4 regions of the Pararhizobium sp. DWP3-4 genome follow, and region 2 is predicted to be linked to each of the others. Evidence: riboswitches for the same ligand, from Rfam matches in the RefSeq annotation. Region 2 holds a riboswitch; each other region holds the start of a gene.
The links. A riboswitch is a leader RNA that binds a small molecule or an ion and turns the genes downstream of it on or off. The one in region 2 is predicted to bind cobalamin.
Positions count from the first base shown of each region.

Region 1: another riboswitch for cobalamin. It lies ahead of cobU (bifunctional adenosylcobinamide kinase/adenosylcobinamide-phosphate guanylyltransferase); the one in region 2 lies ahead of ACP7E6_RS02250 (CbtB domain-containing protein).
Region 3: another riboswitch for cobalamin. It lies ahead of ACP7E6_RS06260 (aromatic ring-hydroxylating oxygenase subunit alpha); the one in region 2 lies ahead of ACP7E6_RS02250 (CbtB domain-containing protein).
Region 4: another riboswitch for cobalamin. It lies ahead of ACP7E6_RS26745 (DUF1636 family protein); the one in region 2 lies ahead of ACP7E6_RS02250 (CbtB domain-containing protein).

Region 1 covers NZ_JAFCXF010000001.1:748,791-752,978, reverse strand. Annotated here, with positions in the region: gene cobN (cobaltochelatase subunit CobN) at 1-110, opposite strand, end outside; gene cobW (cobalamin biosynthesis protein CobW) at 336-1,400, opposite strand; gene cobU (bifunctional adenosylcobinamide kinase/adenosylcobinamide-phosphate guanylyltransferase) at 1,404-1,928, opposite strand; cobalamin riboswitch at 2,103-2,498, opposite strand; gene ACP7E6_RS03525 (chloride channel protein) at 2,740-4,188, shown strand, end outside.
Region 2 covers NZ_JAFCXF010000001.1:465,338-469,525, reverse strand. Annotated here, with positions in the region: gene ACP7E6_RS02255 (bifunctional diguanylate cyclase/phosphodiesterase) at 1-1,248, opposite strand, end outside; cobalamin riboswitch at 1,514-1,783, shown strand; gene ACP7E6_RS02250 (CbtB domain-containing protein) at 1,831-2,007, shown strand; gene ACP7E6_RS02245 (CbtA family protein) at 2,201-2,974, shown strand; gene ACP7E6_RS02240 (IucA/IucC family C-terminal-domain containing protein) at 3,020-3,877, opposite strand; gene ACP7E6_RS02235 (glucoamylase family protein) at 3,914-4,188, opposite strand, start outside.
Region 3 covers NZ_JAFCXF010000002.1:220,278-224,465, forward strand. Annotated here, with positions in the region: gene ACP7E6_RS06255 (2Fe-2S iron-sulfur cluster-binding protein) at 1-480, opposite strand, end outside; gene ACP7E6_RS06260 (aromatic ring-hydroxylating oxygenase subunit alpha) at 482-1,732, opposite strand; cobalamin riboswitch at 1,855-2,053, opposite strand; gene ACP7E6_RS06265 (DUF6656 family protein) at 2,407-3,012, shown strand; gene ACP7E6_RS06270 (diguanylate cyclase domain-containing protein) at 3,013-4,074, opposite strand.
Region 4 covers NZ_JAFCXF010000017.1:19,881-24,068, reverse strand. Annotated here, with positions in the region: gene ACP7E6_RS26755 (ABC transporter substrate-binding protein) at 1-874, opposite strand, end outside; gene ACP7E6_RS26750 (ABC transporter ATP-binding protein) at 891-1,685, opposite strand; gene ACP7E6_RS26745 (DUF1636 family protein) at 1,711-2,118, opposite strand; cobalamin riboswitch at 2,228-2,442, opposite strand; gene rpsU (30S ribosomal protein S21) at 3,093-3,326, shown strand; gene ACP7E6_RS26735 (acyl-CoA thioesterase) at 3,888-4,188, shown strand, end outside.

The DNA of each region.
Region 1 (4,188 bases), 280 kb from region 2:
AGCTCGGTATCGGCTGCCGACAGGAACAGAATATCGGCTGGTGATTGACCGAGATCGATCGCCTCCTCGCCGTCGGTAATCGTGCCTTTCTGGGCTAGGAGGAGATGCATGCATTGTCTCCCGTGCTGGATAAGGAAGTCCCCTCCCCAACCCCTGCACACAAGGGGGCGGGGCTTATCTGCCGAACCCTTATGCCAAACCCGGTAACCTCATCCAAGAAGCGTACTCCGAACGGTTCAAACAGCCACGAAAGGCGCGGCAAACGCAGTCCAAGCCCCTCCCCCTTGTGGGGAGGGGTTGGGGAGGGGTTATGGTCTCGCCCGGTCAAAGCGCCCTCAAACCGCCGCAGCGATCGCGGCACGCACGGCGGCTTCATCCATGTCGTGGAGGCCGATGACGACCAGGCGGGTGCGGCGCACTTCGCCGGCAGCCCAGGGGCGGTCGAAATACTGGTCGATGCGGGCGCCGACGCCCTGGATCAAAAGGCGCATCGGCTTGCCGGGGATATCGGCAAAGCCCTTTAGACGCAGCACGTCATGCGCGGCAATGATCGGCTTCAGCTTTTCGATGAAGGCGGCCGGATCGGCAATCGAACCCAGTTCGACGACGAAGCTGTCGAATTCGTCATGGCTGTGCTCCTCGCCGGCCTCGTGCTCCATCTCGTGATGGGACCTGCGGTTGCCGATATCGCTTTCGGTGCCGACGCCGAGGCCGAGCAGGACGGCGGCGGAAACCTCGCCGTTCTTCGCTTCGATCATCGCCGGCTTGCGGCTGGTGCGTGACGCAACCTCGTTGCGGACAAAGGCAAGGCCGGTCGAATCGAGCAGGTCGGTTTTGTTGAGAATGATCAGGTCGGCAGCGGTGAGCTGGTCTTCGAACAGTTCCTCGATCGGGCTTTCATGATCGAGATTGTCGTCGTTGACGCGCAAGGCATCGACCTTTTCATGATCGTCGGCAAAGCGTCCGGCAGCGACGGCGGCACTATCGACCACTGTGATGACGCCATCGACGGTCACCTGCGTGCGGATATCCGGCCAGTTGAAGGCGGCGATCAGCGGCTGTGGCAGCGCCAGACCGGACGTTTCGATGATGATATGGTCCGGGCGGTTTTCACGCTCGAGCAGCTTCGTCATCGTCGGGATGAAATCGTCGGCGACGGTGCAGCAGATGCAGCCATTGGTCAGCTCGATGATGTCATCCTCGCTGCAGGCTTCGGCGCCGCAGCCCTTCAGCACGTCGCCATCGACACCGAGATCGCCGAATTCGTTGATGATCAGCGCGATGCGCCGGCCGCCGGCATTCTGCAGGATGTTGCGAATCATCGTCGTCTTGCCGGCACCGAGAAAGCCGGTGATAACGGTGGCTGGGATCTTGCCGTGGGCGGCTTTTTCAACGGTCATGGATCAACCCTTCATTTTCAGCGGCAATCCAGCCGCGATAAAATAGACGTCTGCGGAAATCTCCGCAATGATCTGGTGCAGCCGGCCGGCATGGTCGCGAAAGTCGCGCGCCATCCGGTTCTCCGGCACGATGCCCAGCCCGACTTCGTTCGAGACGAAGACCAGCTTGGCCTTGGCCAGCGGCACATAGGCCGCAAGCCGTTCAAATTCCGCCGCGATATCCCGATGCTCCATCATCAGATTGGTGACCCAGAGCGTCAGGCAATCGATCAGAACGATGCGATCAGGCGCATCGATCGCCTTCAGGCAGCCGGCAAGGTCGAGCGGCTCTTCATGGGTCTGCCAATCGGCGCCGCGGCGATCGCGATGCTCGCAAATCCTTGCCTGCATCTCGTCGTCCCAGGCCCTTCCGGTCGCGACGTAATGCATGCGCAGACCCGACGCCGTCACGAGTTTTTCGGCGAAAGCGGATTTTCCGGAACGGGCGCCGCCCAGAACCAGCACGCTGCCTGACAGTATCGATGTCATGAAAAGATCCTGGCCTCAGCGCGCGCCGGAAAGGACAGGAACCCTTGGGTCACGCAAAGCGGCATTCGCGGCAACGCGAAACAGGCCGTTCCGGGAACGGGATAATAAAGCCATGACAACCTCCGTGCTGGCGTCGGGAGTATCTCTCCCTGGATTGGGCGAGCCCTATCGAAGACGGGGCCCTTGAGGATGGCAGGTCTCCTGGCTCACGGCGCCACGCCCCAAAAGGGACGAACGGGCCCGCCTCGCCTTCCCGGAGTTTTTGCGCCAGATTGCGTCACCGCAACCGACTGATATCACGAAGAGGTGGACGATTCGTAGATTTAGAGGCGTCCGGCCCCGGCAGATCGTGATGCTACTCCAGTGGCTTTTCCGGTTGGGCCGATCCTTACCGCTGCCGCGAATGCGGACAGTCCGGAAACATCGGCTTTCCCGGATGGCGAACCCTGACCGTTCTACAGTCGCGGGGTCGGCTGCGATAAGGACGCCCGGTCTGGGTCCGGCCCGTCGCATTCCCATTTACTCCCAACATGCAACGGCATATCGGGAACCATCCAATGACCGATGATTAGGCGCTCGCCTGGATCAAGTCAATTGCGGCACTCTCTCGCCGCCATGGTTTGGCCCGGCCTCGGCAAGACTAAGCTTGATCTCCCAGACCATGCCTTCTAGAGCAATTCCAGCGGAAGTGCGCAGCGGTTTTGCGTCCGAAATTGCGTAGAAAAAAAGACAGGCGGTTTTCGCAATTCGAAGCAAAGCGGAAATGCCCACGACGGCGCAGAGACAGGATGGCCAGGCAATGAAGCTGAAGATGATTCCGAAACTTAACCTGCGGCGGCTCGGCTATCTCTCGCTGCTTTTCGATCTCGGGCGGATGCGGGCCTTTGCGCGGCGGAGCGAACTCGGCCTGGTCGTCGCGGGCATGATCGTCGGTGTTACGTCGGGTCTTGCCGTCACCGCGATGAGCATCATATCCAGCCGCCTGCACAGCCTGATTTTCGGTATTGCCGATGATGAAAGGCTGAGTTCCAGCAATCTGCAGGGCGAAATTTCCGTATTGATCGCGCCGGTGGCCGGTGGGATCATTCTCGGCCTGGTGATGGTGCTTCTGGCATCCTGGCGCAAGAAGCCGATGGTCGATCCGATCGAGGCCAACGCCCTGCATGGCGGCCGTCTCTCGCTCACCGACAGCATCGTCGTCGCGATACAGAACCTGATCTCCAACGGCTTTGGCGCCTCCGTCGGGCTCGAGGCCGGTTACACGCAGCTGGCATCCGGCATCGCCTCCAAGCTCGGCATCTCGCTGCAGCTTCGCCGCTCGGATCTGCGCACCCTGGTCGGTTGCGGCGCTGCCGGCGCCATCGCCGCCGCGTTCAATGCGCCGCTGACCGGTGCCTTCTATGCCTTCGAGCTGATCATCGGCACCTATACGATCGTGTCGCTGACGCCGGTCGTCGTTTCCGCCCTGATCGCCAATCTCGTGGCCAGATGGCTGTATGCGGGCGATTTCACCATCGATGTCGGCCAGTTCGGCGCCGTCGTCCCGGCCGACTATCTGCCGGCATTGCTGCTCGGCTGCTTCTGCGCTGCCATGGGCATCCTCTTGATGAAGGGCGTCTCGCTGATCGAGGGGCTTGCCCGACGCAGTTTTATCCCCGCTCCCGCGCGCCCGGCGCTCGGCGGCATCGTCGTCGGCCTTCTGGCACTGGTGTCGCCCCAGGTGCTGTCGGCCGGTCACGGTGCCCTGCATCTCAATCTCGCCAGTTCGCCCGCAATCCCGATGCTGATCGGCCTGTTCCTGATGAAATCCCTCGCCTCGGCGGTCTCGATCGGTTCCGGCTTTCGCGGCGGCCTGTTCTTTGCGTCGCTGTTCATGGGCGCGCTGCTCGGCAAGCTGTTTGCCTTTTCCGCGCCCTACGTCTTTGCCCAGGCAACGCTGACGCCGGTCATCTATGCGGTCGTCGGCATGAGTTCGCTGGCGGTTGCCATTATCGGCGGACCGTTGACGATGACGTTCCTGGCGCTGGAAATCACCGGCGACTTCCCGATCACCGTCCTTGTTCTGGCGGCCGTGATCACCTCCTCGCTCGTTGTGCGCACCACCTTCGGCTACTCGTTCGCCACCTGGCGTTTTCACCTGCGCGGCGAGAGCATCCGCAGTGCTCATGATGTTGGCTGGATCCGGAACCTCACCGTCGGCCGCCTTATGCGTACAGATGTCCGTACAATCGATGCGCAGGCAACGCTGGAGGATTTCCGG
Region 2 (4,188 bases):
CTGCACACCCTGCCGCATCCAGGCCTGCCGATCCTTCAGCGCCGCTTTCAAAATTGCGGCGTCCAGATCGTCCAGCCGGCCAAGGCTGCCCGCAACCGTGATGAATTCGCCCGGCAGAATCATTCCGCGCTTTGGATGGCGCCACCGTGCCAGAACTTCCATTCCGACAATGCGCCGGGTCCGCGCATCGACCTGAGCCTGATAGTAGGGAATGAACTCCCCTTTCTCCAGTCCATGCGCCAATTGCCGGCCGACGCGCTGCTCGTTGTTGAGCTGCGCCTTCAAGTGCGCCGAAAACACCTCTACCCTACCCCGTCCCAATTTTTTGGCCCGTTGCAGCGCGATGTCGGATTCCGCCAGCAGGCTGGCGATATTACGGCCGCTGGCAGCCGCCACCCCCATCGACGCGCCGGTACGCAACACGTCGTCATTATGCCAGACAGATTGCTTCAATTGCTGCGCCAGTTGCTCAGCGCGGTGTTTAAGATCATCCAGGGCGGTAAAGTTTGCGATCAGAACCGCAAATTCGTCGCCGCTGACACGCGCGATGAACGAGTTCTTCGGCACGCCGGCTTCGATCCGCCTCGCACAGGATTTCAAAACGTCGTCTCCGGCTGCGTGGCCGGCGGTGTCGTTGATCTGCTTGAACCGGTCGAGACCGATATGCAGGATCGCCAGCTTCTCAAGGCCGGGCTCCCCGGCGAGTTCCGCCAATCGCCGGTCGAAGAACCGGCGATTGGGAAGTCCCGTTAGGTAATCGTGCTCGGCTGCATATTCGATCCGCTCCGTGGTTGCTTCCAGCGCGACAGCGCGCGCCTCGGCGATCGCCTTCTGCCGCCGCAGTTCGCGATTGAGCAGCACGTCAGCTGTGACATCCCATTCGGCTCCGATGAAGGTGATATGGCCGTCTTCCTCGAAACAATAGGCACGCGAACGCAGGTAGCGTGTTTCGCCATCTGGCAGAATGATCCGGTATTCCGAAGAGTAGACGTCCTTGGTCAAAATCGCCCGATCGAAGTCGGCTTGGGCTTGAGCAAAATCCTCGGGATGGATCGCGTTCATCCAGACTTCCGCCTTGACCCGCTTTTTGGTCTTGCCAGTCGCGTAGAGCCGGTGCATCTGCAGATCCCAGACGACTTCGTCTTTCTGGGTGTCGTGCTCCCACACACCGATCTGAGAAGCGTCAAGCGCAATTCCCAAGCGGCGAAGAATATTCTGGAATTCCTGTTCGGACCTCGCCGCGTTCATGGTTTTCTCTGTGGAGGATTCTTCGCGTATCAGCGCGGTTTTACCCTATGCCAAGGTTCCTAAAGAACTATTGTTCCATCATTTGAGAAGAGTATTTCCCATAAAAAACAACCACGGAGTGTTACCGCAAGGCAACCAGTTGCAACCAGGGAGAATTCGGCAATCCATTACATATCAGATTTAGATATTGTACTAAAAAAACAAGACAGACAATGCGTCATTGTAGGTCGCAGCGCTGAATTGACATGACCGGGGCGACGGCATAATCATCGTTGGATCAATTGGTTCCCTGGCGGCGAGGTGCTTTCGGGGAGTAAATGGGAACGTGACGGATGGACCCATTCTGGGCATCTTTATCACGGCCGACCCCGCGACTGTAGAGCGGTCAGAGTTTGTCATGCCGGTATGTGCAACCGGTAGAAACCACTGCGGCGACGGGCCCTTGGCCCCTGCCCCGGGAAGGTGAGACAAGCTCCTTGGCGCGAAAGCGCCTGACGCCGCGAGCCAGGAAACCTGCCGGTTGATGAGGGGCATGGTGCCCAATTGGTGGGATATTTCCCACGCGCCATCACGGAGGTTGTCATGGCTACGACTACAGTTTCAAGCGTTCCGCTTTCGCTCAACGACCGCATTACCACGGCTATTCTCGCCCTGTTGATCGGTGGCTTCCTGGTTTTCGGCGCCGGCCTTGCCAATTCGGCCGTGCTGCATGACACCGCCCACGACGTCCGCCATTCCTACGGCTTCCCGTGCCATTGATGTGAGCAGTGGAAGGCTTGAGGGCTTTCCACGCTCTATCGGTGAAACGGATGGTGGATTTCCTTTTGGAAATCGCGCGGCTGCGGGCTGCGCCCATGCTCTGGCATCGGGCGGTTTTTGCCGTGAGGAATTGAAACACGACAAGCGTTGAGCACTGACGAGAAATCGGCTCCGCTTGAATTTGGGGGTACAAATGATTGTCAAAACACTTCTGGCCGCATTGGTGGCTGGATTGATCGCGGGCGTCTTCATGACGGCGGCGCAGGAATTGCGGGTGGTCCCGCTCATCCTTCATGCCGAAGAATATGAGGTCAAGGAACCCGCTGCCGAACCGCCGGCGGCGACGGAAGGCCAGCAGCAGCATTCGTCGCTCAACCGCTCATCCGTGATCGGCGAGATGCTGTCGGCACTGTCGCCGGTCACGCCGGCCTATGCCCATGAGGGCGAGCATGAAGACGAGGGCGGCATCATGTTCGGCATGAGCCGGTTCTCCGGCACGCTTCTTGCCAATCTGGTGGCTGGCGCCGGCTTCGGCCTGTTGCTCGCGGGTGCCAGTCTCGTCTTCAACTATCCGATTACCTTGCGCAACGGCGCAGTGTGGGGCGCGTGCGGCTGGTTGACGGTTCATCTTCTGCCCGCCATCGGCCTGCCGCCGGAGTTGCCGGGCTTTCCGGCCGCCGATCTGCATGACCGGCAGATCTGGTGGATCGCAACCATCGTTCTCGCTGTCGCCGGGGTCTATCTCATCGTCCTGCGCGATGAAATCCTTGCAAAGATCATCGGGCTTGTCCTGATCGCCGCACCGCATGCCTATGGTGCGCCGCAGCCGTCTGATATTTCGAGCCCGGTTCCGGCCGTTCTCGGAGCGGAATTCGCGGTCGCCGCCTTGGCAACGACACTGGCATTCTGGATCGTGCTCGGCGTGATCTCCGGCTACCTGAACGACAAGCTTCTGAAATCGGCCTGAGCCTAAATCTTTGCCGCGCCGGCATTGCTTGCGCGGCAACGGCAATCAGAGGCCGCCGGTACGCTCGATATGGGCGTGCAGGCGGTCTCTTTGCGTCTTCGTATCGAGAAGAACGCAAACATCGCAGAAATCCCCGCCCTCTGTTCGATAGTAGAGACAGCAGCCGCTTCGCAGGCGGAACACGCGCTCGACCGCAACGCCATCGCAAACAGCCTCAACTCGCTGATAGCGCACGGCATTAGAGAAAAGCGGCGATCCCGTCCTATTGATGATGGCAAGTGCCGCAGCCATGGCGCGCTCCGCGTCGCCCAAGGCTGTACCAACCTCTAGGAAAGCGCCCGCAATGCCATCGGCCGCCAGCCGCCATTGTGCGACAGGAGAGAGGCCAGTGCATGCCTGGAGCGCGTCGATCACCGGAAGGACGCTTTCGACAAATAGATCGTGAAACAGTAGTGCCCGGTCGTCGCCACGCACAAAACGCTCGAAGCGAAAATGAAGACGGCTGATATCGGATGGACGCGTTTCCATCGGTGGAATGTGATCGTGCGGAACGACGGGCTCGAAACGGAACGCCAGGCGATCCGGGCTGAGGTCAGGAACGAGCACCGTCCGCAGATAGACCGCTGCAGCCGCGATGCTGAGATGATGGCTGTAGAAGGAAATGAGATGGGCGGCTCTGACGCGGTCATCCATGCCGGTGGCAAAACGGTTCTGATAGTCCAGCAGGCCGGCGACCATATCGCCATCACGACGCCATGCCTCGGTGACCGGCAGAAAATCGCCACCTTCTACCCCCAGCGATACGGCAACCTGCGGAAAATGCTCCGCCTGCCAGGCGATGGCGGCCTCCGCCTGCCCTCCATCGCCCTCGCAAAAACTGCTTGATTTTCGATTTTCATCCAAAGGGGCCACCCGTCATCGCATGGCAGCCCGTTTACCTTAAAGCCAGCCGCCAGAAAAGCCTGCCCGTCTGAGGCCGCGCCGTATAACCGGTGTTTCGCGCAGCATGTTCCAGTAAAGGCCTGTGCGATGGTTCTCGATCATCATCACCAACAGCCCGTGGTCAAGACCGACGCAACGGTTGTTCATCCACCCTTCCGCCGTCTTGCCAGGAACGCTGGGATTGAAACTGCCGATAAAACGGCCCTCGTCAACGACGTCGGGATAGCTCGAAAGGATATGCCGTGTCGCCGACATCGCCGCCTGCGGTTCGA
Region 3 (4,188 bases), on a different contig from region 2:
CAGAAAAGAGACGTCCGTCTGCGGCGCGCAATCGGCCATCCAGCGGGTCATCGACATCATCGGCGTGATGCCGGACCCGGCCGAGATGAACAGGTATTTTTCGCCGGGATGACGCACGAACGAGAAGTCGCCGAGCGGTCCGAAGGCCTTCAGCTTCATGCCCGGCTTGAGGGTTTCGAACATCCAGCGGGTGCCGATGCTCGACGCCTGCGCCTTGACGGTGACGGCGACCGAAAACGGCCGCGACGGCGTCGAGGACAAAGTGTACGTGCGCATCACCGGATCGTCCGCCTTGACCGGCAGTTCCAGCGTGACGAACTGGCCCGGCAGATAGCGGAACCAGCTGTCCTTGTCGGCCTTGAAGCCGAACGTCATCACGTCCGGCCCTTCGGCGGTGACGGAGATGCATTCCAGGAGCTGCTGCCGGTCGTTGAACGGCTGCAACTCGTCAAAGTGCCGGAAGGATGAGGCAATCGTCATGTCAGGCGACCCGAACCAGAGGGGTGGAGATGGAGCTGCCCTGCAGGCGGTCCGCCAGGAAGTTGGTGTACCATTCGACGAACTGCATCACGCCGCCTTCGTGTTCCGGCGAATAGGGACCGGGCTGATAGGCGAGCGAGCGGATGCCGAAGGCGTTTTCCTCGACGATCTGGCGGTCCTGGTCGTTGGTCTCGGTCCAGACATGCGTCAGCTCGTCGATGCTGTAATCGACGCCCTCGACGGCATCCTTGTGCACCAGCCACTTCGTCGTGACCTGCGTCAGTTCGGGCCCAAGCGGCAGGACGCGGAAGGTGATGGCGTGGTCGGCCAGTACATGGTTCCAGGTCGACGGATAGTGGAACAAGAGCAGCGTGCCGATATGGCTCTGGCTGACATCGTCGGACAGCTGGCGCTTGACGGCGCGTTTGCCGGACATGGTGTAGCTTTCAGCGCCCTCGATCAGCGGCATGCGGGCGACGCGGAACTGGCCCTTGTGATCGATCTTGAACTCGCTCGGCAGGCCCGAGGCTTCGCAATGTGCCCAATGGGCGGCGATGACCGGATCGTCCTTGGCGCCCTGCACGCCGGTTGCCGTCGGTGCTTCCGGATAGGTGCGGCAAAGTTCGGGGTGGTTGGCGGCGCAGTGGTAGCATTCCCGGTTGTTTTCCCAGACGAGCTTCCAGTTGCCCTTTTCGATGATGGTGCTTTCGAAGGCGACCTTGGTGTCTTTTAGATTGTGCGGCGTCAGATAGGACGAGACCATGTCGCGCACCGGTTGGAAATCCATCGCCTCTTCGGCCAGGCAGATAAAGATATAGCCGCCGATGGTTTCGCAGTGGATCGGTTTCAGACCATGCTGGTTCTTGTCGAAATCCTCGCCCATCTGGCGGGCGAACAAAAGCTTGCCATCCAGCTCGTAGGTCCACTGGTGATAGGGACAGACAAGCTTGGCGGACGAGCCCTTGGCACCGGCGCAGACGCGCGAGCCGCGATGGCGGCAGGAATTGTGCAGCGCCCGCACGGTGCCTGTGCGATCGCGGACGATGACGACCGGATATTCGCCGACCTGCACGGTGAAATAATTGCCGGATTTCGGGATTTCGCACTCATGACCGATGAACAGCCAGTCCTTGTACCAGATTTCCTCCATATCGAGCCGGTAGAGATCGGGATCGGTGTAGAAGGCCTGCTCGAGACTGTGCGTGCCGCGCCGGTTCTTCAATGTGCGGAGGACTTCGCTGCGGAGATCCATGGTCATTTCCTTGTGCTCGCCAACTTTTTGAACGTTGCAGCAGACAGGAAAGGAACCGCCGGCGCGCCGGGAGAGCGCGTGGTTACAGTGGTTCTCCTTCCGGCTGCCCGCCGCAACCCAGATATCAATTTCATCACAAGGCTGGTTTCCGGGCTCTGGAGCTGTCCTTGCGGACGATCCCGGCGCCTTCCCGGATTTCTCCAGTGGCCTTTTGCCGAGGTTTCGCTCCACCACCGTTGCGGGGGCAGCGCCGGATTTCGACCGGCTTCCCAATTCTCCGCCCTTCCCTATAAAGACGGCACCTTGAGTGTCTTCATCTAATCCGCACGCCCGGAAAAACAGCCGCCAGTTTACGACATCCGATTCCAGAAAGACGACACGGAACAGATTGCATGCGACCTCGGCCCATGTGGCTATTTTATAAGCATAAACAACGCGATCTGCTGAATTTTCAGCAAAAGGCCGGTTTTCCGCGCAACGCTTCGGCAATCGGCTGCGAAGCGGCCTCTTTGCGACATCGCGCGGCACCAGTGCTGGCGCCGCCATGTGCATACTGCGCGGCAAAAGGTTGATGCCTGGAAAGACTGCATTAACCATAACACGTTAGCTTCATCTCATGAGCGATTACGCCCCGGAGTGCTTTGTCTGCATTCCGCGCATTCTGGTACAGGCCGATGTCAAACTTGAGATATTTCGATGCCGCCGCAGTCAAGAAGCCGGCTCCATCGCCGAAGGCGGCGATCTATACCGAATTCCTGCGCACAGGGCGGATCAACCGGCACCAGCAGGAATGGAGTGCCACAGAAAAACGCTATCTGACCCATCAGGAAGTCGCCACCCGCACCGGCAAGAAGCTCGAAGCGGCCGGTACCGCGACGCATGAGCGGATCAACGGCTTCCATCGGTCGATCCGGTTTCCCAGACTGCTTTTCCACCGCACGCTCGCCGATAGCCCGCATCTCGGTTACTGCCATGTGACGGCCGCGCGGACGAAATTTGCCAAGTTCGAGGATGTCCGCTGGTCGTTCTACATTGCCAATTTCTTTTCCGATATCGGCGACGACCAGCATTTTTTCGAGAAGATCAAACTCGGTTATTCGCGGATGTATTTCGCTGTGGCAACCGAGATGGATGCCGAGGCCGGCAAGCTGACGGTCAATCGCGCTGTGCATGACAACGGGCTGTTGTTTCGCACCCGCGACCCCAAGGAAGCCCTGAAGAACGTGCTTCTGCTCGGCGCCCGCAACGAACAGCTTCGCAAGATCATCGGCAGCCTCTGATCACTGCTTGTAGATCAGCCAATCGCGCCCGGGCGGCTGCTCGCCTTCTGCGCCATGAACGATGGTCTGGTCGCCGCCCTTGCCCTGCGCCCTGGCAAGCGCCTTTTCCGCCGTACCGACAAGATCGAAGGCGTTGCTGGCATCATCCGACATGCAGATGCCCACCGAAAGCGTCACGCAGCCGAGATCGCGCCCGGTTTTAGGATGTGTGAAATGCGTGCCGCGCAAGGCCGAACGCAACAGCGCCACAAGCCGCACCACCTCCCGCTCCTCGCCCGCATTGACCAGAAAACCGAAACGGGTGCCGTCGAAACGGGCCACGAGTTCGCTTGACGGAAACGCCTGCTGGATGATGCCGCCGATATGCCGGGCCAGCGGCTCGGCCAATGCCGCCGCCTGTTCGCCCGACAGGCGGCGGCTGGTATCCGGTTCGGCAATGGCGATGCCGCAGGCAAGCGGCAGATCCGGATCGGCATAGACCTTGGCCAGCGCCTTGTTGAAGGCGCGGCGATTGGCAAGCCCGGTGACTGCATCCGAAAATTTCCGCGCTTCGAAGTCGGCAAGATCCTTCTGGACGCCGGCAATGACGCTCGATTGCGCCGTGACGCTTTGTTCCATTTCGGCATTGTGCGACACCTGCCGCTCGGTGGCCCGCTTCAGCGCCTGGATGGAATTGGCAAGCGCCGCCTGGCTCGCGTCACCGGACACCACCAGCGCTTTCGTCGCCTCGCTGATCAGCTTGCCATAATCATCGAGCTGATCTTTTTCGCGCGACAGGAGGTTCATGAAATTGCTCATCTCGTCGCGCACGATCGTCGTCGATCGCGCCAGCACGCTCGCCTCGTGATGATGCGGCAGATATTTGCGGCCCAGTTCATCAAGCGCCGATTGCGACTTGTACTTGCCGAGCGCGATGAACTCGCGAACCAGGTCCGGATTGGCCCCGCCATAAGCCTCGTAGACGAGTTCGTAATTCCTCGGGATGGCATCGATCCCCATCTGATGCATGGCGGTGGCGATGCGCAGCGCAAGGTCGTTCGGCATGGATTTCTTGTTGGCCATAAGGGCTCCGGCTGAGTGCAGAATCCGACAGCTAGCATGGGCAACTTTCCCCGCTGCTAACCGGACCTGTCGCATTTTAAGAAACCCGAATTCCGGCTGTGGCGAAACGGCACA
Region 4 (4,188 bases), on a different contig from region 2:
CAGCGAAACGATCACTCCTGAAGGCGTCGAGGTTTTTGAACGCGGGATTTTCTTTCATGAAGGCAATCTTCTGCTCGGCTGTCACGTCGCCATAATTCACGATGACGATCACCTGCGGATTGCGTTCGATCACCGGCTCCCAGGAGACTTCGACCCAGTTTTTGTCCACATCGTCCATGATGTTGACGCCACCGGCTGCCTCGATCATCGCGGTTGGAATACCGAACCGTCCGGATGTGAATGGTTTTTCGGTGCCGGAATCGTAGACAAAAACGCGAACAGGTTGCTTGACCTCGCCAATCCGGTTTTTGATGTCGGCAAGCCCTTTTTCATAGCCTGCGACCAGCGTCTTGGCTTTGTCATCGACCCCGAAGATTGCGCCGAGGTTGAGGATATCGACAAACATGTCGCTCATCGTTGGCTTGGCCTTCGCCATGATGTGAATGCAGGATTCCGTCAGCTCGTAGACATTGATCTTGAACGGCGCGAGTGTTTCGGGCGTGACCTCGCCGCCAACCTTCATGCCGTAGTTCCAGCCGGCGAAAAGGAAGTCGGCGTCCGCATTGAGCAGGACTTCCTTGGTCGGATATTTCTCCGACAGTTCGGGGAGTTCCTTGACACCGTCACGGAGCTTTTGATCCAATGTCTTCCAAGCGGAAATGCCGGTATAGCCGACCATGCGGTCCTGCAGCTGCAGAGCCAGCATCATCTCGGTGAGATTGACATCGTTGGAAATCGCCCGCTTCGGCGCGGCCTCGAAGGTGACGTCGCGGTTGCAGCTCTTCACGGTGACCGGATAGGCAAGCGCCGGCATGGCGATGAGGGCGGTGGCGAGGAACCCCGCGGCAGAGGCAAGCAAGCGGAAAGAGGGCATGGTTTGTCCTTTCGGTTCAGGCGGTCTTGAGGGAAAATGAAAAGCGCGCGGCGGCGTTGCCCTTTACCGGATGGGCAAGGGCGGTGACGCCGAAGGTGGTCGAAATCGCGTGTGGTGTCAGCACGTCGTCCGGGAGGCCGAAGCCGACCATCCGGCCGTCGCGCATCAGCGCCACATGGGTAGCAAACGTACTGGCCAGATTGATATCATGCAGCGTGGTGACGATGGTGAGCTTCAGCCCGGCCAGCAGATGAAGAATTTCCAGCTGGTGGCGGATATCGAGATGGTTGGTCGGTTCGTCGAGAATGACGATATCCGGTTCCTGCGCCAGCGCTCGGGCAACCAGCACCCGCTGCTTCTCGCCGCCCGACAGTGTCGTGAACTGGCGGCTGGCCATTGAAGCGAGATCGAGATGCTGCAGGCAGTGAGCAACCTGCGCGCGGTCCTCGTCCGTCCAGCCTGTCAGGCCCTGACGTCTCGGAATGCGGCCCATCATGACCACATCGAGCACGGTGAAGGCGAAATCTGCCGGCATTTCCTGCAGCACCACGGCGACACGGCGGGCGGCAGCCCGGGCGGAAAGCTTGCGAATATCCTCGCCATCGATCTCGACCCGGCCCTCGATCGGGGCCGTCCCACGATAAAGGCAGCGCAACAGCGATGTCTTGCCAGCACCGTTCGGCCCGACGATGGCAAGCCGGTGACCGGCCCCCAGCGAGAAGCTGACGTCGCGAACGAGAAGGAGATTGGCTTTTGGACCCCAGCTAAGGCCCAAAACGTTCAGACTGGCGCCACGCCCGTCACAGCTCATCGGTTGCCCCCCGGGATCACGGTTTTCATTGGATGCGCGCTCCGTTCTGTTCCGACACAAGGAAAACGGCCGGAATCCGGGCAATGGTCTTGCCTCCGAGGCCGCGCGGACGTTCGGCCTCGCGTGTCAGGCCATCCGGCCGTTCAGCAAAGATCACGGCGAAATCCACAAGTGCGCGGATATCCGTGTCCGGCGCGATATCGCCAAACAGATAGGTCGCCTTGCCGCTGGCCTGGAAAGCGATCGTGCAGGGGCGCCGGCAACCGGCCATGCAGACGGTGCCCTCGATCGAAAAGTCGGACCCGCCGGCGATATCCAGGCGCGACAGGCTGTCGTTGAGACGAGCCAGCAGTTCCAATCCGGGGCGGCATGCCGTTCCGGTGATCCGGCAATCGGTGCAGACGGTTATGATGTGCTGTGGATGATGCGCCATGTCTTATCCCCGGAGGCAACGTCCGGAGTCCACATGGCGACAAAGTGCAGGCGCGCAAAAGCGCTGCTTTCAAGCCAGATTTTTTCCATCGGAACACCCCGTCCGTTGCAGTTGATCATCGATGATGGCAGGTCTCCTGGCTCGCGGGTCAGTGCGCATCCACCCCTTCCCGGCTTTTGGCCAGTGGGATGTTGTGAATGCGCTCGCCGCTTACAGTTGCGGGGGCAGCCACGGTTTTGGCCCCTTTTGGGTCATCCTCACCGTGTTCCCTTTTCAGCCGCTCCAGGGTCACCTGGAAGCAGCACCATCAGAGCGACATCTCGCACGATTCCAACAACCTGACAACGCCGGATTCCAATCTTTCGATATCATCATCGTGAACGTAATGTTATTTTATTACTAAGTGGTCGTCAAGCGGGACTGGGCGCCTGATGCATGGGTTGTTGCTTGTCGTGCCGTAAGATCTGCAGCGTCCGGCGCCCCGCCCCGCATGCTTGCGGAATGCCCCGGCCTGGTGTGTATGGGCAATGCGGTGTTCCCGCGGTAACCGCCGGACCGGAGGATTGCGCATATTCAGGCTCCATCATCTGTTGTTGGAGCGTCCAATGAATTTTTTAAATCTCGCCGATCACCCGGAGCGCAGCGTTGCGATCTTTGCCCTTGTCGTGTGGATAGCGACAATTGGACGGGCGATCACCATCACCTATGGCCAGTGACGGCCGCAGCTGGAAGGAAACTGGATGGCGAGAGCTGTAAATCCCGGCTTGGATGCGAGGCGTTGCGGTCTGTTTTACAGCGTCTCCGGCGGAAAACCGCCGGATTGATGAAGGGAGTTCCTGCTAAAATGTGAGGGCTTGAGCAAAAGACTAGGCGAATTATGTGAGAAAATTTGCCCCACGCTCTGGATTTGGTTCGTAAATTGCTCTACTGCCCCTGCCATCTCTTTAGTGAACATCAGACTTTGAAAGATTCACATGCAAGTATTGGTTCGCGACAACAACGTCGATCAGGCTCTCCGAGTGTTGAAGAAGAAGCTTCAGCGCGAAGGCGTCTTCCGTGAAATGCGTATGCGGGAAGCCTACGAAAAGCCGTCCGTCAAAAAGGCACGCCAGAAGGCCGAGGCTATCAGCCGTCAGCGCAAGAATGCGCGCAAGCAGCTGCAGCGCGAAGGCCTTCTGCCGGCACCGAAGAAGAAGCCAACCCGCTAATAGCGGCGGCTTTCGACGAGATTGGGGCTTTCTAGTCTAAGGCGCGTCCGGTATCCGGACGCGCTAGTTTTCGTTGTTTCCGGATACGTAGATTTGAGAGATGCGGCGGCCATCGGCCGTGACGGTGGCGCTGTGGCGGTCGATCGTTCGCCGATCGCATCCGCGACCCGCAGTGCTTTTCTTCCTTGAGCGGTCCGGTTAATGACTGCTGGTACGCTGGTACCATTGCAAGCTCCAAAGGCTTGTGGCTCTGCAAGTCCATATTTCAGCGATGCAGGTCCCTCGTTGCTTCTCCAGCATTCATAGCTCTCCATGTGGCGCGCACCCTCGGTCGCGGGAGACAAATGTGATTCCCCTGCAGGTGGCCGAGTTGCAACCCTCAGTGAATTTCCGCTGTATAAAGGAAATAATTCCTACAGGCCGCTGCGGCGGATGTCCGAAAGGACGTTCGCAGCGGCCACGTCTCGTGTGACCGCGTGTTGCGGCCCTTAAGCGGTTACGCTAAGCCTTCGCCGCCCGATGGCGGGAAACTCGCCGTTGGGCGCGGTGCGGGAGGAAAACATGCCGGATCAATCGCTTGTCACTTATGTTGGCGTGGCCCATCCGTGGATGTGCGACGTCATGGGGCATATGAACGTTCGCTATTATGCCGCGATGTTCGACGATGCCAGTTTTCAGCTTCTTGGTCATATCGCCGGCGCAGACGGTCTTGCCGATACAAGCCGAGGCTGGGCGGATGTCCGCTCGGAGGTTGAATACAAGCACGAGACCAAAGCTGGCGCGTTGCTGACGATCCACTCTCGCGTGGTGAAGGCCGGGCGCAGTTCGGTGACGTTCGAGCAGGTCATGTCCGGTTCGCTCG